3 regions of the Ruminococcus gauvreauii genome follow, and region 3 is predicted to be linked to each of the others. Evidence: predicted binding sites of a transcription regulator. Region 3 holds the regulator's gene; each other region holds the start of a gene.
What was found. The regulator NrdR, encoded in region 3, represses ribonucleotide reductase genes. The targets are predictions, from matches to a motif close to CACNANATNTNGTG.

Region 1: the regulator NrdR is predicted to act here: its motif matches at 2,493-2,506, upstream of nrdJ (ribonucleoside-triphosphate reductase, adenosylcobalamin-dependent).
Region 2: the regulator NrdR is predicted to act here: its motif matches at 2,430-2,443, upstream of nrdD (anaerobic ribonucleoside-triphosphate reductase).

The regions. Positions count from the first base shown of each region.
Region 1 covers NZ_CP102290.1:3,110,099-3,117,770, forward strand. Annotated here, with positions in the region: gene NQ502_RS14720 (TetR/AcrR family transcriptional regulator) at 1-108, shown strand, start outside; gene NQ502_RS14725 (ABC transporter ATP-binding protein) at 197-1,042, shown strand; gene NQ502_RS14730 (fluoroquinolone export ABC transporter permease subunit) at 1,039-1,704, shown strand; gene NQ502_RS14735 (hypothetical protein) at 1,715-2,428, shown strand; gene nrdJ (ribonucleoside-triphosphate reductase, adenosylcobalamin-dependent) at 2,573-4,915, shown strand; gene NQ502_RS14745 (sporulation initiation factor Spo0A C-terminal domain-containing protein) at 5,117-5,467, opposite strand; gene NQ502_RS14750 (hypothetical protein) at 5,648-6,007, shown strand; tRNA gene NQ502_RS14755 (tRNA-Met) at 6,245-6,318, opposite strand; tRNA gene NQ502_RS14760 (tRNA-Val) at 6,353-6,425, opposite strand; gene NQ502_RS14765 (peptidoglycan-binding protein) at 6,714-7,499, shown strand; gene ispF (2-C-methyl-D-erythritol 2,4-cyclodiphosphate synthase) at 7,647-7,672, shown strand, end outside.
Region 2 covers NZ_CP102290.1:1,277,220-1,284,891, forward strand. Annotated here, with positions in the region: gene NQ502_RS06210 (PaaI family thioesterase) at 1-37, opposite strand, end outside; gene nrdD (anaerobic ribonucleoside-triphosphate reductase) at 217-2,352, opposite strand; gene NQ502_RS06220 (MATE family efflux transporter) at 2,515-3,858, opposite strand; gene gatB (Asp-tRNA(Asn)/Glu-tRNA(Gln) amidotransferase subunit GatB) at 3,858-5,291, opposite strand; gene gatA (Asp-tRNA(Asn)/Glu-tRNA(Gln) amidotransferase subunit GatA) at 5,293-6,759, opposite strand; gene gatC (Asp-tRNA(Asn)/Glu-tRNA(Gln) amidotransferase subunit GatC) at 6,778-7,071, opposite strand; gene NQ502_RS06240 (hypothetical protein) at 7,092-7,672, opposite strand, start outside.
Region 3 covers NZ_CP102290.1:2,986,233-2,993,904, reverse strand. Annotated here, with positions in the region: gene NQ502_RS14210 (ABC transporter ATP-binding protein) at 1-514, opposite strand, end outside; gene NQ502_RS14205 (ABC transporter permease) at 517-1,431, opposite strand; gene NQ502_RS14200 (ABC transporter substrate-binding protein) at 1,627-2,697, opposite strand; gene nrdR (transcriptional regulator NrdR) at 2,794-3,243, opposite strand; gene sigG (RNA polymerase sporulation sigma factor SigG) at 3,316-4,092, opposite strand; gene asnB (asparagine synthase (glutamine-hydrolyzing)) at 4,196-6,028, opposite strand; gene NQ502_RS14180 (YlmC/YmxH family sporulation protein) at 6,169-6,432, shown strand; gene NQ502_RS14175 (M56 family metallopeptidase) at 6,602-7,672, opposite strand, start outside.

The sequences.
Region 1 (7,672 bases), 120 kb from region 3:
TTTCGTGCCGTCTACATGGCGACACTGCATAAGGCAGAAATCGGGGAACCCCATTATGAGAGCGCACTGCGATTACTGATTCACGGGTTAGTCCTGCAGTTACTGTAAATCAGTCCGGCAGATTCTATTGCCGGACTGTCTGTTAGTCCTATTTTGACCATTACAATAAAAATGGTCAAAAAGTACGGAGGTAGTTATGATCGAAGTAAAGAACCTTTTTTTCAGCTATACCGATCAGCCGTTCATATCGGATATGGATTTTTCTGTCGGAAGGGGAGAAATTTTCGGCTTTTTGGGACCGTCCGGCGCGGGAAAAAGCACGCTGCAGAAAATTTTGATCGGAATGCTCCCGGATTACCAGGGAAGTGTGGTGGTAAACGGGACAGAATGCAGACATCGGGATCGTCGTTTTTATGAGAACATTGGGGTCGACTTTGAATTTTCAACCATGTATGAAAAACTCTCGGCAAAAGAAAACCTCCGCTTTTTCGGTTCTCTGTATAAAAAGCAGGGGCGTTCAATTGATGAACTTCTCTCTGAGGTGGGATTGGATCGGGACGGTGATAAGCGTGTATCGGAATACTCCAAAGGCATGAAGGCACGGCTGAACTTTATAAAGGCCCTGATGCATGATCCTGCGCTGCTCTGCCTCGATGAACCGACAAGCGGACTGGACCCGGCGAACAGCCGTGTCATGAAAGATTTGATCCGCAGGGAAAAAGAACAGGGGAAGACGATTCTGTTCACCACCCATAATATGCAGGACGCAGCAGAGCTGTGTGACAGGGTAGCGTTCATTGTAAATGGCAAAATCATGGCCCTGGACAGCCCTCATAATCTGATCATGTCCAGGGGAGCTGCAAGGGTCACTTATACCTGGATTGATCAGGGAGAACAACAGGCAGACTGTCCGCTCGATGCGCTTTCTCAGGATAAGAGACTGCAGACACTGATCATGGAAAATCGTCTGCAGTCGATTCACAGCAGTGAACCTACGCTGAATGATATTTTCATCGATATAACAGGGAGGACACTGGTATGAGACTCAGGAGCCTGACGTTGTGGGATATGCGTTTTCAGCTCAAATATGGATTTTATTTTCTGTATACGGTTCTGACGGTGCTTTACGCCGTTGTGCTGCTGGCAATGCCGGAATCATGGCAGGAAAAAGTGGCACCGATCCTGATTTTCTCTGATCCGGCGACGATGGGACTGTTCTTTATGGGGGCGATCATTCTGCTGGAAAAAAGTCAGAGAGTCTCATTGGCATTCGCCGTTATGCCGGTTCGTGCGATGGAATATGTAGCTGCCAAAGTACTTTCTCTGTGTGTGATATCAATGGCTGTGGCGGCAGTGCTTGCCGCAGCTGCGGACACGGGCAGGGTATCTGTTGTTCTTGCAGGGACTGCCGTGTCTTCCGTTATTTTTACGCTTCTTGGCATCATTGTGTCGACGAAAATCAGCAGCCTTAATCAGTTCATACTCTGGATAATGCCGATTGAGCTTATCACCTTTCTTCCGGCAGTTCTCCATATATTGGGGATCACATCTGAAATATTGCAGTTCTATCCTGCGATTATCTGTATGAATATGATTGACGGACATGTGCCATCAGCAGTGGAAGTACTGATCCTTGCACTTATGGTCGGGGTACTCGTGTGTGCGGCGCGCAGCTGTGTACTGAAAATGTGGGAAAATTCATGAGGTGTGGACTATGAAAGCAATAAGACTGTGTTTTATACAGATGATTCGTTTTATAAGGCGTGATTTGATGCTGTTTGCCGCCTGTTTTGCTCCGGTGCTTTGCGGGATATTTTTCAGATTCGGCATACCCTTTCTGGAGGAGGCGCTCACGGGCTGGCTTTCCAGACCAAGCGTGTTTGCCCCGTACTACGGAGTGCTGGATATGTTTTTTTCCATGCTGTCCCCGGTCATGTTCTGCTTTGTGGCTGCGATGGTAATACTGGAAGAAACAGATGATCATATCACAGGTTATCTGTTTATCACAACGCTGGGGAGAAAGGGATATCTGGCGGCCCGGCTGGGGTTACCGGCTGTGATCTCGTTTATCATCACACTGGTTCTTCTCCCGATTTTCAGGCTGACAAAGTTAAGTGCGTGGGAAATCCTGTTTTTAAGTGCAGGAGGAGTAGTGCAGGGAATTATTATCGCACTGCTGATCGTATCGGTGTCATCAAATAAGCTGGAAGGGATGGCAGCGGCAAAGTTGTCGACACTTACAACGCTGGGAGTTGCGGTGCCTTACTGTGTTCCGAATCACGTACAGTATTTTTTCACACCGCTTCCCTCTTACTGGATTGGAAAAGCAGTTTTTGCGCAGTCAGCCATCTGGATTCTGCCGGCAGTTATCCTGTACCTGGCATGGACCGGAGTTTTGACGAGAAGGTTTCTGAGAAAACTGGTGTAAGGTCAGCCTAAGTGATTTTGTGTTATCCAATTATTTCCCCCTTGATAATCTCCTGCTAATAAGATACTATATATGGTATATTGCGTAAAATCAAATACAAAATATGCCATAAAAAGACAGGAACGTTATCACAGGAGGATGCATATGAACGTAAGAAAGCGAAGTGGAAAGGTTGTACCTTTTAACGAGGATTTTATATCGAGAGCGATTGCACTTGCTTCGGCCGCGGCGGGAGAGATGGACCAGACTATGGTAAAAGAAGCCACTGAGCTTACGGTAAGCAGGCTGAAAGACATGGGGACGGACATTCTGGATATTGAAAAAATCCAGGATACGGTGGAGGAAACGCTGTTTGAGCAGAAATACTACAAAACGGCAAAGGCATATATTCTATACCGGATAGAGAAGGATAAAGAACGTGCCGGCGGGAGCTGGGAAGACGGACTCCTAGACAGAGAATTTCTGAGTACTTATAAACATGCACCGAATCCCATGGAACAACTTGGATCTTTCGTCTATACCCGTACCTATTCCAGGTATCTGCCTAAGTTTGGCCGGCGTGAATTCTGGTGGGAGACGGTGCGCCGCGCCGTGGAGTATAACTGCTCATTGGCGCCAACTTCAAAGGACGAGGCCAGGAAGCTGTATGATAACATTTATCACCTGCGTCAGTTTTTATCAGGGCGGACACTCTGGGTGGGAAATACCCCGGTGGCAGACGCCTATCCCATGGCAAATTACAACTGTGCATTTGAGGTGATTGATGACTTTGGAGCTTATCATGATCTGTTTTATCTGCTGATGGTGGGCAGCGGCGTGGGAGTGAGGGTATTGAAAGAAGATGCCGAAAAACTTCCTAAGATCCGAACGGATATCGAGATCCTGCACAAAGCATACGACGGATGCCCGCCTCGGGACCGACTGGAATTTACAGATCTGACCTTCACGAAGGACACTGCAGTTCTGTCTATCGGAGATTCCAAAGAGGGTTGGGCCCAGGCTCTGAGTCATTATTTTGATATATTGAGCAATCATGAGTACAGTAAGATACGGGAAATTGTGGTAAATTATGATTCGATCCGTCCCAGAGGTGAAAGACTGAAAACCTTCGGGGGGACAGCCAGCGGACATGAATCTATGATGGCCATGCTGGGGAAAATACACAAAGTGATACGGGCGGCAGGAGACAGAGACAAGGCACCGCGGACGCAGCTGCAGCCCATCGATCTGCTGGATATCGCCAACATTATCGGTGAAAATGTCGTCTCCGGGGGCGTACGCAGGACGTCGGAGATCGGCCTGATCGATGCAGATGATCAGGTGTGTATCAAGGCAAAGAGCAATCTGTACCGTCAGATCAACGGACGGTGGGAGCTGGACCAGTCCCTCGCTCACAGACAGATGAGCAACAACTCAATCTATTATAAGAAAAAACCGACCAGAGAACAGCTTCACTGGCATATGCAGCAGATGCGTTATTCCGGGGAGCCGGGATGGATCAATGAGGAGGCCGGAAAGAAGCGCCGGCCGAATTTTAACGGATGCAACCCGTGCGGGGAAGTACTGATGGACAGCCACGGACTCTGTAATCTGACAACGCTCAACGTCATGGGATTTGTTCGGGATGGCAAGCTGGATGAGCAGGCATTGCTGGAGGCGCAGAGGCTGTCAGCCAGGGCCGGATACCGCATGACCTGCCGTGAACTGGAGATACACCGCTGGGATTCCGTACAGAAAAGAGACCGCCTTTTAGGCTGTTCAATGACCGGGTGGCAGGATATGGTCAATGCGACCGGTATGCCTGTGGAAAAGCAAATGGAGCTTCTTGACAAACTGCGCAGGGAGGCTCACGAAGCGGCGGAACAACTCGCAGACAGATTGGGCACAGGAAGACCGCTGCTGGTGACAACCGTCAAGCCCGAGGGGACACTGTCCCTGCTGCCGACAGTCTCGAGCGGGGTTCATTATTCACATTCTCCCTATTATATCCGGAGGGTGCGCATTAATGCGGCAGATCCTTTGTGCCGGGTATGTGAAGAACTGGGGTATCCGGTTCTGCCTGAGGTGGGGCAGAATCCTGAGAACCCGACGACCAAGGTTGTGGAATTTCCGGTAAAGGCACCAGCCGGCAAAGTGAAAGCGGATGTATCGGCTGTAGAGCAGCTGGAAACGTATAAAATGTTCATGGAGCATTATGTGGACCATAACTGTTCTGTCACGATCCACGTGCGGGAAAATGAGTGGGACGATACGGAACAGTGGGTGTGGGATAACTGGGACGATGTGGTTGCTCTTTCATTTTTAAGCTATGATGACAGTTTCTATGAATTATTGCCATACGAAGCCATTACGAAAGAGGAGTACGACGCACGCAAGACGGCCATGAGACCGTTTAATCCATCACTTCTTACAAGGTATGAGTACGAAGAATCGGATTTTGACATTGGAGACTCTGACTGTTCGACTGGGGCGTGTCCGGTCAGATAGTAAAACAGAAAAACATTTTTGTGACAGGTTTTGAATTTGCGTTTAGCGGGATCATTTTTCAAATTGCAGTAGTTCATTCCTGGATCTTATGTATCCCCGCAATGCTTCTGGCGCTCGGGCTGGCGGGTGAGCCCAGGGAAAACGGATAACACAGTGATGCAGCAGCAGTGATATGATGGGATGCGGTATCGAGGCGGCATGTCAGATCATCAGATCCGCAGAAAATCCCATCAGATAACTGCAGAGATAAACAATAAACTCTTTTGGAGTGGGCTTTTCGGTTAAATGACGGCTGGCGATTTGGTCCAGTTTCTCGCGGTTACCGTAATCCCAGCAGTCACAAACAGCCCTGGAAATACTGCGTGAAATCGATTTAACCGGAAGTTCAGTTTCGTCAGATATTAATGGATAAATCTGACGATCAAGGCAAAACCCATGATATATCTGAAAATCGCAGCAATAATACACCGCCAGAGCTAAATGATAATAGCTTTTATGACATGGGTGTCCAGATACTGACTGAATGAGTAATATAATATCTTTTAGTGGCATAACAATCCGTCCTTATATAATTATTTTGTCTATGATATTATACAGAGTTAATGGAAAACAGGAAATAGAAAGACAAAAAACGATAAAATTAGACAAATAAAGAAATGTATTTTACACATACTATATAAAAGTCGGGATGGATGATTGAGAATATCTTCTATTACAACGGGAGACAGTGTTATGACGCCAAAATGGAAACGAATAGATGAGATGAGAACTGAAGATTTTGTCTGTCTGGGATATGTCAGAAAGGAAAATGATATGACCAGTCTTATTCTTGCAAAGTGCAGTGAGGATGCCAAATTTGTGGTGACTAATCATGTGTCAGTAAATATCAGCATAAGAACGCTGCGTCAATACAGCATAGCAGAAGCAGACTGTCCGTTTTTCAAAATTCCGAAAGGATGCCTGTATGCGACATGGATTAAACCTGTTGTCTGTACCATTGTATATGTACCCTCGGAAAGAATCGGGGTTCGGCGGGCGGTATTTAAGGCGATACGTGGTGACAAGAAACCTGAAGAATGCAGGGTGGTATAGATCGGGAGTATGATATACCGCAGAGGATAATGAATGGTATTATTTACCATTTGATTTTTGGCTGAAATCTTTATATAATATAAATGTAGCATAAGACTAGATGAATAATTGCAACCTTGGTATGCTGCGCTATGTGCCCTCGGATTTCCCACCGGGGGCTGTTTTTTTGTTTGGCTATGATCTGAGAGCAAACAATAAAAAACCCGCAAACTCTGAGTTTACGGGTTTTTCTTTGAGTAGCGAGAAAGGGATTTGAACCCCCGACACCACGGGTATGAACCGTGTGCTCTAGCCAACTGAGCTATCTCGCCAAAACATATGAAATTTTACTTTTTTCAAAGTAAGTGGGACCTATAGGGCTCGAACCTATGACCCTCTGCTTGTAAGGCAGATGCTCTCCCAGCTGAGCTAAGATCCCACGGTAATACAGTGGATTCAGACGCTTTTGCTTGTCTCAACCGCAACCTGCTCTGCTATTATATAATTGTAAAAAGAAAAAGTCAATACCTAAATTAAAAAAAATAAAATAATATTTTTAAGTATGATTAACGTGAAAAATGTCAGAAACGCACCCCCTAAAACTATTGGCATATTATGAATTAAGAGAGTATATGCTGTATCTTCAATGATTATGAGAATTTTTATGATAGGTGCGGTGAAAGTATGCTCTCGCAATTTGGAATTTAAATGTTAAGGAGAAAGTATAATGGGCAGAGATATAACGAAATGTCATCCTCGCCTGCAGGAGCTTGCTGCTGAATTAAAAGCAGAGTGTACCAGACAGGGGTATCAGATAGCAATAGGTGAGAGTTTTCGGAGTGTGGCGGAGCAGGATGCGCTGTACGCTCAGGGGAGGACAAAACCGGGTCAGATCGTAACAAATGCGCCGGGCAGTTCCTACAGTTCCATGCATCAGTGGGGGGTAGCATTTGATTTTTACAGAAATGATGGAACAGGAGCGTACAATGAAAGCGGAAACTTTTTTGAACATGTAGGTGCAATCGGAAAATCTCTTGGACTGGAATGGGGAGGAGACTGGACTTCACCGGTGGACCGTCCGCATTTTCAGCTCCCGGACTGGGGCAGTACGCCGTCACGGCTGAAAAGTAAATATGGAAATGTCACTTCTTTTATGAAAACCTGGGGGAATGCCGGCGGAAACATTCCGGCACCGTCGCAGGATAACTGGGTGCTGCGTTTGCAGCAGGAGCTGGTGAGACAGGGATATAATCCTGGTAAGGTGGATGGGATCGCAGGACCGAATACACTGAATGGCTGTCCCACAGTGCGCAAAGGGGCAAGCGGTGGTATAACCAGGCTGATTCAGGAGAAACTGTCTAATGTATATAAAATTGGAATCGGGACTTCCGGAGCGGACGGAATCTTCGGGAAAGATACGGAAGCGGCTGTTATGGAATTTCAAAAGCAAAAGGGTCTGTCAATTGACGGCATTGTAGGCAAAAAGACCTGGCGCGCGCTGCTGGATCTTTAATTATTCCGGTTCAGGAGGTGCATCTTCTTGTCTGGCTTATGCCGGACAAGAGGCATCTGACGGACCTCCGATGTAAAAGTTTGTACAAACTTTGTTTGAAAATCAATGTATGATACGGTATGATAAGAAAAACGGAGGGATAAGCATATGAGAGTAGGAATGGGATATGATGT
Region 2 (7,672 bases), 1.7 Mb from region 3:
TTTTATCTCTGTATGCAATGATTATTTCCGTCTCCATCAAACAATTCCTCCATTTTACTCTCCCGGTTGCCGCCATGAATCGAATTATAACACAGCTTTCAGAAATTACAAGGAATTCCGTAAGATTAAAAAGCCTGTTGTTCTGTGACCGATTCACTCTACGGGCACATCACAACAGGCATATATTACATGACACTGGCATAGTGTTTCTTATGATCACATGGATTTTCTCTCCGCAATCTCCGCCATCTTGGCGTCGTTCAGCCTCGTATCGCCGTGAACGCGGCTGTATGAGAGGTAACCGTTCATGCGGTCGATCTTCGTCAGATTCGTGGAACCGCAGACCGGGCACACATCCATCTCCAGTTCCTGATGACCGCAGTCGTCACAGTACGCCAGCGAGAGATTGACGCCCTCGTAATATCCCAGATCCATCGCACGGCAGATCAGAGCTTTGATCGCCTCAACATTGTAATCAATCGGATAGCGCACATACTGAATCTTCCCGCCGTTGCACAGTTCCCAGAACCTTCCCTCCAGATCCTGCTTCTCGATCGGCGTGATATCCTCCGTCACATGGCAGTGGAAACTGTTGCTGACATAAGGGCGGTCCGATACACCGCGGACGATCCCGTACATCTTACGGAACTGCTCCACCTGTAATCCGCACAGACTCTCCGCAGGCGTTCCGTAAATCGCATACAGAATGCCGTCTTCCAGTTTGTATTTTGCAACCTTATCGTTGATATACTGCAGCACCTCAAGCGCAAACTGACCGTCCTCTGCAATGGACTTTCCATTATACAGCTCCTGCAGCTCATTGAGAGCCGTGATTCCAAATGACGCCGTCATAGGCTTCAGAAGAGGACGAATCTTATCCGAAGGCTTCAGATGGCCTCCGTAGAAACCGCCCTCACAGTATCCCAGAGGATTCGTAGACGCTCTCATTTCGCCCAGATAATCATACGTGCGAATATGAAGCTGACGGATCATCTCCAGGTAAAAATCCAGCACCTCGTAAAAATCACGGTTTTCCGAACGGGATTTCGCAAGAATCATCGGGAGATGCAGGCTGACAGCGCCGATGTTGAATCTTCCCACGAATACCGGCTTATCGTCCGGATCGGCGGGGTTCATCCCGCCCCGTTCATACCAGGGGCTCAAAAATGCACGGCAGCCCATAGGGCTGATCACCCTCCCATACTGTTTATACATGCTCGAGATATATCCCTTGCCCGTCATGGACAGCCAGTCGGGATACATCGTCTTCGCCGAACAGGAAACCCCCGCCTCGAACACCTCCTCGCACGGGCATCCCGGTCCGTGCAGGTTCTTGTCAAACAGGAAAACGATTTTGGGGAAAAGAACCGGTTTTTTATGTCCCTTCTTTCCCTGTCCGCCCATGTGAACTTCCAGCAGAGACAGAGAGATCATTTTTTCGAAATGCTCTGTTCCCAGTCCGATCGTCACGGTCACAAACGGGTAGTCCCCCCTGGAGGAACCGACCGTATTCAGCTTATATTCGATGCCCTGCCATCCCTGGTCACAATCCCTGCGAACCTTATCCATGGCGTATTCCATTGCCTTTTCTTCTCTTCCGGCCCAACCCGCGTCCGCATATTTCAAAAATTCTGCATAATACTTGTCGTAGCTTTTCTGTGCATAGGGTCCCAGAATCTTATCCACTTCCGGAACTGTAAATCCGCCGTACTGCTGTGCTGCAGTGCTCAGGATAATGTCTCCCATCACATCGAATGCCGTGTCGAGAGTCTTCGGTTCGTTGTACCAGACATTTCCCATCTCAAAGCCATCTTTAAGCACCGTTGCCACATCGAACAGACAGCAGTTGATCGTGTCAAGACGGGCAGACTGGTCATGGATATAAATGTAGCCGTCCTTGCATGCCTGCAGCTCATTGCGATTCATAAAAAATTTGCGGTACAGTTCTTTGTTCAGTTCATTGAAAATCAGGCTTCGCTTTGTCGCCACAAGCGCACTGTCCGTGTTGGCGTTGCTCTTATCGCCGATATAGCGGATGGACTGGCTCTTTGTATACACATCATCCATCATATGTATAAAGTCTATCTTGTAGTTCCGATAATCACGGTAGCTCTTTGCCACCGCGGGATTCACTTCCTCCAGCGCCCCTTCCACGATATTGTGCATATCCTGAATGGGCAGTTCTTTCTTCCCGAGTCTCTCCGCCTTCTCCGTCGCATACTTACAGATGAATGCAATCTCTTCATCCGTGAACTGGTACAAGATCCTCCCTGCCGATTTATTGACCGCTCTGACAATCTTGTCCGCATTAAATGGTTCTCTCGTCCCGTCCTTTTTTATGATGTATACCATTTTATCTGTCTCCTTTTTTGCTGACACCTTTTCCCTATCAACATCTTGTGTTTTCGGGCGTCAAATAACTTTTTTATCACTATATCTTGTATCCATGAGTATAGCACGCGTCCTGTGGAAAGTCAAATCCCCCAAGCAGAGTGCCAGACTATGTTCAGACTTTTACCGTGTCACATCCTTCAGCCATTTATAGGAACGGTACCTCTTAAACGCCGGCAGAAATTTCACCGCCTCATCACACGTGATCAGGGCATAGACTGCGGGAACCGGTAATTTCAGGATAAACGCCGCTACGGCCCCCAGTATGATGGAGCAGCCCCAGAGTCCCCAGACATCCAGTATCAGTCCGATCCTTGTATCGCCGCCGGACCGGAGGATACCCACGATCAGTGTGCAGGAAACGCTCTGGATCACGCAGAAATATGACATGATAAACATCATGTATCCCAGATATTCCCTTGCCTCGCCAGTCAGCACCAGAAACGCATCCGCCACAGGCCGGACCGCAAAAAAGATAAAGAGTCCCCCGGCAATCCCGACGATCAGCGAAAGCTTCATGAACCGGGAAGCATATACCTTTGCAAGATCCCTGCGGCCCTCTCCGATCGTCTTGCCCAGGATAATGGCAGCTGCCCCCGACACCCCGAGAGACACGACCATCGCCAGCTGTCTGCTCGTCTGTGCCACTGAGTGTGCCGCTACCGCGGCGCCCCCCAGATGTCCCATGACAGCGCTGATCATCGCCATTCCGGACCCCCATATCAGCTCATTTGCCGCAACAGGCATCGCATAGCGTACAAAGTCCCGCCTGAGTCCCCCGTCCCTGACAAAGATATCACGTATCCGGACGTTCAGCACATCGTTGTACTTTCTGTCATACAGCACAATGATGACCAGTTCTATGCAGCGTGCTGTCAGCGTACCGATCGCCGCACCTGCAGTCCCGAGTTTTGGGGCTCCCAGCAGCCCGAAGATAAAAATGGCATTGACGATGACATTGACCAGCAGAGACACCGCATAGGTAACCATGCCCACGAGGACACGCTCCACACTTCGCATCAGATTCAGATAAACCATATTGACAGACATCAGCAGATAGGAGAATCCTACAATCCTCAGATAACGGATTCCTTCCGCTATGATGATATCTTCCTTCGTAAAAATGAGCATCAGCCTTCCGGGTATAAAAATCGCGGCCGCACCAAACAGCAGGCCTACGATGATCGCAAAGCGGAAAGACATCCCCATCACCTTTTCTATGGTACGGGTATCCTTTCTTCCCCAGTACTGTGCCGTCAGCACAGCTGCCCCCGAAGTGAGTCCGAACATCAGCAGGTTGAGTATGAAACTGATCTGGTTTGCAAGAGACGCCGCCGAAAGCGCCGTCTCTCCAACTCTCCCCAGCATAATAACGTCGGCCGCAGTCACACCGACGTTGATCAGGTTCTGAACCGCCATCGGCAGAACCAGGGAAAACACCATTTTATAAAATTGTTTTTTCTCCATCACAGTAATTCTTTCAGGATCTGATTGACCATAGCCGGATTTGCTTTTCCTTTCATGGCCTTCATCGTCTGCCCCACGAGGAAGCCGACCGCCTTCTCCTTTCCATTGTGGTAATCTTCCACAGACTGTGGATTTGCAGCAATGACTTCTTCTATCGTACTGCGGAGCGCACCCTCGTCGTGGACCGTTTTCAGACCCTTCTCCTCTACATACGCATCCGGATCTATATTTTCGTCAAATATCTTTTCAAAGACTTCCTTCGCCACCGTACTGTTGATCGTGCCTGCATCAGCCAGTTCAATCAGCTTTGCCAGGTTTTCCGGCGCAAACCGGATATCTTCTGGTTCCATCCCGCGCTCTTTTAACAGACGCAGCGTCTCCACCATCAGCCAGTTTGACACCTTCTTCGGTTTCCTGCAGATCGCGGCCGTCGCCTCGAACAGATCCGCCAGCCGCTTGGACGAGGTGATAATCTGTGCATCATACCCGGGAATCCCAAATTCCTGCTGGTAGCGTTTCAGTTTCTCAGTGCGCAGCTCCGGCTGCCGGGCACGTATCTCCTGAATCCATGCGTCGCTGATCACAACAGGCACCAGATCCGGATCCGGAAAATACCGGTAGTCCTGCGCATCCTCCTTTGATCTCATCGGATAGGATTCCCCGGCACTGTCATCCCATCTGCGCGTCTCCTGCACCACTGTTTTCCCGTCCTCCAGCAGATCGATCTGTCGCTCTTTTTCACTTTCGATCGCTCTTGCGATCGCCTTGAAGGAATTCAGGTTTTTCATCTCTGTCCTCGTGCCGAACGTCTCCGCCCCAGCCTCCCGGACGGAGAGATTGACGTCCGCTCTCATGGAGCCCTCCTGAAGCTTACAGTCAGAAGCCCCCAGATACTGGATGATCATCCTGAGTTTCTCGAGATACGCGATAACTTCCTGCGCACTGCGCATGTCCGGCTCGGATACAATCTCAATCAATGGTACGCCGCTCCGGTTATAATCCACGAGGGAACAGTCCTCCCATTCATCGTGAATCAGTTTCCCGGCATCCTCCTCCATATGGATTTCGTGTATGCCAACACGCTTTATTCCCCCGTCCTCCGTCTCAATCTCAACAAATCCGTCGTGACAGATCGGCAGGTACAGCTGAGAAATCTGATAGTTCTGCGGATTATCCGGATAGAAATAATTCTTTCTGTCAAACTTACAGTTCTGATTGACCGCACAGTTGGCAGCAAGCCCTACCGCCAGCGCATATTCCACTACCTGTTTGTTCAGTACCGGCAATGACCCGGGCATCCCCGTACAGACCGGGCATGTGTGGGTATTGGGAGCGCCGCCGAACTGTGTGGAGCAGGAGCAGAAAATCTTTGTCTTCGTCGCAAGTTCCACGTGGACTTCCAGTCCGATCACCGTCTCATACTGTCTGCTCATCCTACTTCACTCCTCTCATCACAGGTTCCCGATATGTCCTGGTCTGTTCAAACGCATAGCCTGCCCGTATGATATTGTCCTCCCGGTAACAGTCTCCGATCAGCTGGATGCCGACGGGAAGCCCTTTTGCATCCGTTTTGCACGGGACACTCATTCCGGGCAGGCCTGCAAGGTTCACCGATATCGTATAGATATCACCCAGATACATTTTCAGCGGGTCGGCCAGACTCTCGCCCAGTCTGGGGGCTGTCGACGGCGCTGTCGGTCCCAGGATTACATCATATTTTTCAAATGCCCGGCTGAAAGCCTCTCTGATCAGCGCTTTGGCCTTCAGGGCTTTCAGATAATACGCATCATAATATCCTGAGCTCAGCACAAAAGAGCCCAGCATGATCCTTCGCTTCACTTCCTCGCCAAAGCCCTCCGAGCGGGTTTTTTTATACATGTTGTGCAGTCCTTCGTATTCCGGTGTGCGGTAGCCGTATTTGACGCCGTCAAACCGCGACAGGTTCGAGCTCGCCTCTGCAGATGCAATAACATAATATGCCGGGATCGCATATTCCACCAGGCTCAGGTCAAACTCCTCCACAACGGCTCCTTTTTGCTTCAGCACGTCAGCCGCCTCCAGTACCGCCTCCCGCACTTCTGCTTCGAGACCCTCTCCCATATAATCAGAAGGGATACCGATCCGCATTCCCTTCACATCATCTTCAAGCGCACTGGTAAAATCATACGATGCGCGTTTTACAGATGTGCTGTCTTTTTTATCATAGGAAGCAATCGCTTCCAGAACTGCCGCACAGTCCGTCACATCCCTCGCTACCGGTCCAATCTGGTCCAGCGATGATCCGTAGGCAATCAGCCCATAACGCGATACCGTGCCATAAGTGGGCTTCAGTCCCGTGACCCCGCAGAAAGAACTCGGCTGCCGTATCGAACCTCCGGTATCAGAACCGAGCGCGTAGAAGCATTCGCCCGCGGCAACACCGGCACATGACCCGCCGGAAGAACCGCCGGGCACATGCTGCAGATTCCAGGGATTGCGTGTAACGCCAAACGCCGAAGTCTCTGTTGTGCTCCCCATTGCAAACTCATCCATATTCGTCTTGCCAAGGATTACCGCTCCTGCTTTTTCCAGGTTTTTCACTGCCTCTGCCGAATACGGCGGAACAAAATTACTCAGAATTCTGGAGCTGCACGTCGTAAGCGTACCTTCCGTACAGATATTATCTTTTACCGCAGCGGGAACACCCGCAAGCGGCCCCGCAAGCGTACCGTCGTCAATCTGCCTCTGAACTTCTTCTGCCCTTTTCATTGCCGCCTCTTCTTCTACTGTCACAAAGGAATGGATTTCCCCCTCGACAGCACGCACACGCTCCAGAGAGACTGTGACTGCCTCGGCGACGGAAATCTCTTTTTGTTTTATTTTTCTGCCAAGCTCGACAGCTGTCATACTCAATATTTCCATGAATCTGTTCCTCCTGCATCAATCGACTGTCCTGGGCACCTGATACTGCCCGTCTTTTTGTTCCGGTGCATTTGCCAGCATGCGTTCTCTGTCATCTCCGTTTTCCACGATATCATCACGGAAGACATTCTCGACCGGGAAAATGTGGGACATCGGCTCCACACCCGATGTATCCAGCTCCTTCAGTTTATCGATGTAGTCAAGCATACGTCCCATATCTTTCTTCGCCTGCTCTTTTTCCTCAGCGGAAAGCTCAAGCTTCGCCAGTATTCCAACATATTCGATCGTTGCGTCATTAATCATATCAGCCATTGTGATCTCCTTTCTGCTCGTTACTCCGGATAAATCTTTTCACATGCATCGAGATGAACTTCGAATCCTTCTCCGGTATAGTCCTCTTCAATGATAATCTGATCGCCCTCTTTCAGGACAAGATTCCTGTACTCGCCTGTAAGTTGCCCTGCCTCCAGAAATGAATGGAACACCTCATAGTCTCCGCGCTTCACCACTACCGATCCGTAATCACTGACCACTGTAAGATTATAATCGCCCGCCGGGAAGTCCACTCCGGCCTCCATTCCGTCCTCCAACACAACCGAGTGATCCTGTGCATTCTTCTGCGGTACTTTTTGAGAAGCAGTCTGTGCATTTTCCGAAGAAACTTCGACAGCCATCCCCGGCTGAACCTTCAGCGCCCAGCCCTCAAACAGCCGAAAATCATCCGCGGTTGTCTCTGTTTCATACGGATATTCTTCCTGATATTCATCGTACGCCGCCACCTCTTCCGACCAAAGCGTTTCCAGGCGGCAGATCATCAGATCCGTGTCCTCCAGTGTCACATTCCCCAGACCTTCCACTGCCTTTACGCTGTACTGCCCAACCGGCAGCTGGCTTCCGCCGATATAGACGCCCG
Region 3 (7,672 bases):
GAAGCAGCAGTTTCGGCTGCTGCAGCGCAGCCATCAGAAGAGTCAGCGCCTGCCGCTGGCCTCCGGAAAGCAGGCCTACCTTCGAGGTCATGCGGTCTTCCAGACCCAGACCCAGAGATTTCAGTTCCTCATGGTAACGCGCTTTTTCCGCCCTGGTGATCCCCCAACGCAATGTCCTCCGCTGGCCTCTTCGATATGCCAGCGCCAGATTCTCCTGAATCTCCATCTGCGCCGCCGTGCCTTTCATGGGATCCTGAAATACCCGTCCGAGGAATTTGGCTCTTGCATATTCCGGTTTCCTGGATATATTTTCTCCGTCCAGGATGATCTTCCCGGAATCAATCGGATACACTCCCGCGATCATATTCAGCATTGTTGATTTTCCGGCGCCGTTCCCGCCGATAATTGTCACAAAATCCCCCTGCCTCAGATGAAGGTCAATGCCGGTCAGCGCTTTTTTTTCATTGATCGTCCCTTTATTGAACGTCTTCTGTACATTCATCAGTTTTAACATGTCTACTTTCCCCCTTCGGAATAGGATTTTCTGATCCGCAGTTTCTCAACCGCCACCGGTATACACAGCGCAAGCGCGACGATGATGGCCGAAAGCAGTTTCATGTCATTTGCGCTCATACCGAGCTGCAGTACAATCGCACGAATCAGGAAATAGACAACAGAACCTACAATGGCCGAAGTCAGCTTGCTTCCAAAAGAGCGGAGCCGTCCCATCAGCACGTCACCGATCACGATCGCCGCAAGACCGATCACAATGGCGCCCGTACCATTGTTGATATCTCCGTATTTCTGACTCTGACAGACCAGACCTCCGGAAAGACCGACCAGGCCGTTGCTGATCATCAGGGCCAGCATTTTTGTCTTTTTGATGTTGACACCGAGCGCACGGATCATGTCCTCATTGTTACCCGTGGCACGGAGCGCGGCCCCGAGCTCCGTTCCGAAAAACCAGTACAGGAGGCCGATACACAATACTGCGATCACAACACCGAGTATCATGCTCGCATGAGTCTGGGAAAGTCCTGTCGCATCCACCATCCATGAAAACACAGTATCTGATTTAAGCAGCGGAATATTACTCTTTCCGCCCATGATCCTGAGGTTAATAGACCACAGCGCAATCTGCGTCAGAATCCCCGCCAGAATTGCCGGTATCTCAAACACCGTATGCAGAAACCCGGTCACACCTCCTGCGATCACACCCGCCACCAGCGATATCAAAAGCGCTGCCACCGGATTCCATCCGTGTGCTACGATCAATGTGGCGCATACGCATCCCCCGAGCGCAAAACTCCCGTCAACCGTTAAGTCCGCGATATCCAGAATCTTGAAGGTAATATAAACACCGAGTACCATAATCCCCCAGAGAATTCCCTGCGATACCGCTCCCTGCATTGAAACAAAAAACCCACTCATATTTTTATCCTCCTACGTGTACGTGGTATCTTTTAAAGAAAATACTTTCACGAAAATACAACGCTGACCATTATTCTTTCGTCAAAATCTTTTCCGGAATCAACCGTATTAAAGAACAGAAATACCAAGGGAGCCGAAGTTGGCTCCCTTGGTCCTGTTGTTTTCCGCTTTCGATACGTTTGCTGCGCCTGTTTCTTATTCTTCGCTTCCTGTATCCAGTGCAGATAAATCAAGTCCCAGTGCCTGCGCTGTCTCATCATTTACCTGCAGTTCACATTTGGATGCGTCCAGATAACCGATCGGCATGTCTGCAGGGCTTTTTCCATCCACAAGGATCTCTGCTGCCTGCTGTCCTGCCATGTAACCCAGCTGATAGTAGTCGATTCCATAAGTAGCCAGACCGCCTTCTGTCACCATTCCGCCTTCACCGCAGATTACCGGCATCTTATTATCGTTGGCGATCATTGCCACTGTCGCCATGCCTGCCGCGATAACATTGTCTGTCGGTGCATACAGCGCATCTACTTTGCCGATGGATGATTCCACGACAGACTGGATTTCATTCGATGAGGACACGGTGTAATCTTCGCACTCAATTCCCAGCTCAGCACATGCGTCTTTTGCCATCTGTGCCTGAATCGCAGAATTTGATTCAGCGGAACAGTACAGGACACCAACTTTTTTCACGTCAGGAAGAATCTGTTTCATCAGATCGATCTGCTCTTTAACCGGAGTCAGATCAGATGTACCGGTCACATTTCCGCCCGGAGCGTCGTTGGACTCGACAAGTCCGGATTCTGCTGGGTCTGTGACAGCTGTCAGGACTACCGGAATATCAGAGGTAACGCCTGCAACAGCCTGTGCTGCCGGAGTCGCGATCGCAAAGATCAGGTCACTTCCATTATTCACCAGCGTCTGGGCGATCGTCTGGCAGGATGAAGCCTCTCCCGCTGCATTCTGCTGATCCGCCTCATACTGAATTCCCATCTCATCAAGCGCCGCAAAAAAGCCTTTGTTGGATGCATCCAGTGCATCATGCTGTACGTACTGGATCACACCGATCTTATATACGGTGCCGTCCCCTGACTCTGTATTTTTTTCTTCAGCTGCATCATCTGCTGCCTCCACTGAAGGCGTTGGCTCGGCTGATTCATCTGCAGACTTGCTCTCATCGCTGCTCTTAGATCCGCATCCTGCAAACATTGCTGCCGCCAGCATTGCAGACAGGCCAACAGCCATAATTCTTTTCACTGTCTTGTTTTTCATATGATCCCTCTTTCCTCATTTTCTTTGGCGCTTTGACTCGCTAAAGTGCCAATTCATAACGCTTGAATTATATCATACTCCGACAGAAAGGGCAATCTATTTCAAAATCTTTTTGAGCTCATCCATGAACGTATTGACATCTTTAAACTCGCGGTAAACGGATGCAAAACGCACGTACGCAACCGCCTCGAGGTCCTTGAGCTTATCCATCACTATCTCTCCGATCACTGAGCTGGGAATCTCCCGCTCCTCCATATTAAAAATCTCAGTCTCGACTGAATCTATAAGATCCGTAATTCTCTCGGCCGAAATCGGACGCTTATGGCATGCGCGCAGCACACCGGCTTCAATCTTTGCGCGGTCATACTGCTCCCTGTTCTGGTCCTTCTTTATCACAATCAGCGGGATCGTTTCAACTTTCTCATATGTGGTGAAGCGTTTTCCGCACTCATCGCACATACGGCGCCTGCGGATTGCATTGCTGTCTTCGACCGGCCTTGAATCAACAACCCTGGTGTTATCCTGGTTACAAAATGGACATCTCATGCTCTTCCCCCTTTTTCGCTCTCCCATCACACGACTGTGAATATCATAACATTTTTCTTCTCTCTTTGCAAATTATGACAGATAATTTTTCATGCTTCGCAGCGCGCTCTTTTCCAGACGGGACACCTGCGCCTGTGAGATTCCGATTTCGGTTGCCACTTCCATCTGCGTTTTCCCCTCGAAGAAACGGAGCTGAATGATATGTTTTTCCCGCTCGTTCAGTCTGTTCATCGCTTCCTGGAGCGACAGGTCTTCAATCCAGTTTTCTTCTTTATTCTTTTTATCGCTGATCTGATCCATCACGTACAGCGTGTCGCCGCCTTCCGTATATACCGGTTCGTACAGGCTCATGGGACTCTGGATTGCATCCAGCGCATAGACGATATCCTCTTTCTGGATCCCCACTTCCTCGGCGATCTCTGCTATGGTCGGTTCACGAAGATTCTGCTTCACGTAGTTTTCCTTGGCGAATATAGCTTTATATGCAATGTCTCTGAGAGAACGGCTCACACGGATGCTGTTGTTATCCCTCAGATAACGCCGGATCTCTCCGATGATCATCGGTACGGCATACGTACTGAATTTGACGTTTAATGTCGTATCAAAGTTGTCGATCGCCTTGATCAGCCCGATACAGCCGATCTGGAACAGATCATCCGCCGCCTCGTTGCTGTTGGAAAAACGTTTGATCACGCTTAAGACAAGACGCAAATTCCCTTTGATATATTTCTCCCTGGCCTCTTTATCCCCCTGTTTGATCTTTCGGAATAATTCTTCTTTTTCTTCATTGCTAAGTATCGGTAATTTTGATGTGTTGACTCCGCATATCTCAACTTTATTAAGCGCCATAACAAGAATCCTCCTAGAAGTTTTTTCTAGTAAAATGGTTCTCATTATGGCGCCCTGCTATGCGCATCCGACAGAAATTTTACAAAGTTTTAGCCCTTGACAATCAAAAGTTTTCCCTGTACCACAGCAAAAAAAGGTATACGGTCCAGATTTTCCTGCTGTTATCCCTCTTCCCGTTTTTATGCTGTTCCAGCAGTTCTATCAGACTGTCTTTTTCAAAAAATCTCTCCGCCGTTTCACTCTCAAATTCCGCTCTCACAATTCCCGCGTATGGTTCCTGATTCAGCCACTTTCGAAGGGGAACCGGAAATCCGAGTTTCCGTCTTTTGGCAGTCTCCTGCGGCAGGTAACCGTCAGAAACACTGCGGAAAACTGACTTCGTCTGCCTGCGGGTAACCCTATATCGGACGGGAACCGAAAACGCAGCCCCGGCTACCTCCGCGTCCAGGTAGGGAACTCTTACCTCCAGACCGTGTGCCATACTGATGTGGTCCGATTTCCTGAGGATGTCCCCGCGCATCCAAAAGTTAATGTCGATATACTGCATCCTGGTAATATCGTCCAGACCCTCTGTCTCAGCATAATATGCCGCTACAACATCCTGCTCCGTATATGCTGCCAGTTCCTTTTTTTTCAACAGTTCTTTCACTTCCTGGCTCTTGAATATATAGGCATTCCCTATAAACCGTTCCTCCACGCTCTGACCGGCCCGAATCAAATACTCTTTTCCTTTAAACGAAAACGGCAGGCGCTCCATGATCCTCCGCAGGCCGCGCCGGATCTTCCCGGGCATGATGTGCACAAACGGCTCCAGCGCCAGTGCTGACTGGTAGACGTTATATCCCCCGAACAGTTCATCCGCCCCCTCTCCGGAATAAACGACTTTAACGTCCCTCGCCGCCAGTTCACAGAGATAGTAAAGCGGTATGACAGACGGATCTGCCACCGGCTCGTCCAGTGCCTCCAGAATCCTGGGAACCGCATCCCAGTACTCTTCTCTGGTAATGAGTCTGGAATGGTTGGTCATCCCATTGATTCTGCTCAGTTGGGCGGCCTTTTTCGTCTCGTCATATTCGGCTTCCTCAAACCCGACGCTGTATGTTTTCTCCATCTCTCCTGCCACTGCCAGAAACGACGAGTCTATGCCGCCGGACAGGAAAGAGCCAACCTCAACATCGCTCAGCTTATGTGCCTCAACGGAGTTCAGAAGTGCCTCTTTCAGGCGTTCCTCTGCTTCCTCTCTGCGCATCGTCTCCTCAGTGTGAAACCTGGCTCTCCAGTAGCGGTGAATCTGCATCCTCCCGTTTTCCAGTATCATAAAATGTCCCGGCAGAAGCTGGTAGATCCCTTTATAAAATGTCTCTTCGAGCGGATTATACTGAAAGGCCAGATAACCCGGAAGTGCATCTTCATTGAGCTCTTTTCTCACATCAGGATTTGCAAGAAGCGCTTTGATCTCAGATCCGAAGCAAAATCCGTTATTCTGTGTGCAGTAAAACAGCGGCTTGATGCCGAATGGATCCCGCGCGATCAGTAATGTCTCAGATACGGTATTCCACAGCGCAAAGGCGAACATGCCCCGAAGCTTTCCCAAAACGTCTGTACCGTATTCCTCATAGCCGTGGAGAATCACTTCCGTATCAGCATCCGTCGTGAATACATGTCCCATCCCCTGCAGCTCTTCCTTCAACTGCAGATAATTATAGATTTCTCCATTGTAGACCAGAACAAGTGTTTTATCTTCATTCCACACAGGCTGTTTGCCATTCTCAAGTCCGATGATCGACAGCCTGCGCATGGCAAGAGCGATATGCTCATCAACGTAATATCCTTCATCATCAGGCCCCCTTGACATGATCCTGCTGTTCATTTTCTTTAAAGTGCTTTCCTTCTTTTCATATTCTCCCTCGGAAAGAAATCCAGTTATTCCACACATACTTTCTCCCTTTTCATACGTACTTTTAAACACTATTGTGTTTATTATAACAATCTTACTCTTTAAACAATATAGAAATTATCTTAAGAATTATAAACTTTTTCTATCGAAAATACATATACTATAAAAACGGCATTGAGGTGGTCGCTTTGCGCCTTTTTGAACTGAGACAAAAAGAAGTTATCAACATCTGCAACTGTAAAAGCCTGGGCTGCCCGGTCGACCTGGAATTCGAATGTAAAAGCGGCCGTATTACCGCATTGATCATACCCGGTCCCGGCAAGCTGTGGGGACTCATGGGCCGGGACTGCGAATACGTGATTCCATGGGAATGTATCACACAAATCGGCGATGATATCATTCTGGTTGAAATCCGGGAGGATGTATGCCTGAAAAGATTTTAGTCACACGCCGCTGAACTCTTATCCTGCGCATCCTGTGATCATCATACAGCCTGGCGCTACATAAAGTATTCAGCAACTTGTTTTCAACATGTTATTTCCGGCTGCAATTGCAGAACAGCAGTTCCGTTTTCGGCGGAACTGCTGCTTACTGGTATCAGCAGATGTATCCTCAGGAAAATCCATGTCCCGGTATGTTATTATTAACAAACGTGGCAGCTTCCAGGGGTGGAAATCCCGATATCACGATATCGGTAACAACGGGATGTGAAGCGTGGTTATCAGGGAACTCAAAATAAAGCGTATATTCATCGCCGTTATAAACTGCACTCATGCCGCCATCTGTGAATTCCGCTGTATGTTTCTTAAAAATCAACGACCTCTCGCCTGTCATCCCGCCTACTCTATATGCTGTAAAATCAAAGGATGTATCCGTAATATTCGAAATGTCAACTTCGCAGTAGTCATCCTCAATATACAGCCCGTCGACGATTTTTTCCTCATCGAAGCCTGTGAGTACGCTGTCAAAGTACGTCCCTTCATATAACTGGACTTTAGCACTCACCGCAGATTCGCTGTCGTGATTCTCCTCCGGCGCTTCCGCATCGTCCGGTAAGTGATTCTCTTCGTCAGCCGGTATCACTTCCGGCTGCTGAGTCGTTTCTGCTTCCGGTGTCTGCTGTGCATCCGGCGTCTGTTCCGGTTCCGGTGTCTTCTCCGCTTCCCGGGTCTGTTCCGGTTTGGGCAAACTTTCACCGGTTTTCTTTCCCTGGTCTGCCGAAGACGTATCTTTCATACCCGCATCAGCGTCGGACTGTGTTTTCCCGGACACCGACACGGCAGGAGCATCTGTTTCTCCATTATTTTTGTTCACAGAACATCCCACCAGAACATTGGAAACCACTAAGACAAACGTGAGAATCAAAATTGGAATGATTCCCTTTCTTAACTTTGCCGCTTTCATCATATACCAGATCCTTTCTTTAAATGCCGCCTTGCTGTCATTCAGGCTTGCGGTGAGATAGTGTGAATTCCCCGAAGCTGCTGTTTTCAGCAGCAGCCTGTTATAGACCGTATGATCACGCTTCGGATATCCCGCTATTACATGGCAGTCACAGATGTATTCGATATCTTTGTCCGCTTCCCTTATCATCCAGTGAAGCAGCGGGTTAAACCAGTAAACCGTATCGACAATCAGCAAAAGCATCTTATACCACAGATCTTTATGCCGGTAATGAAACAG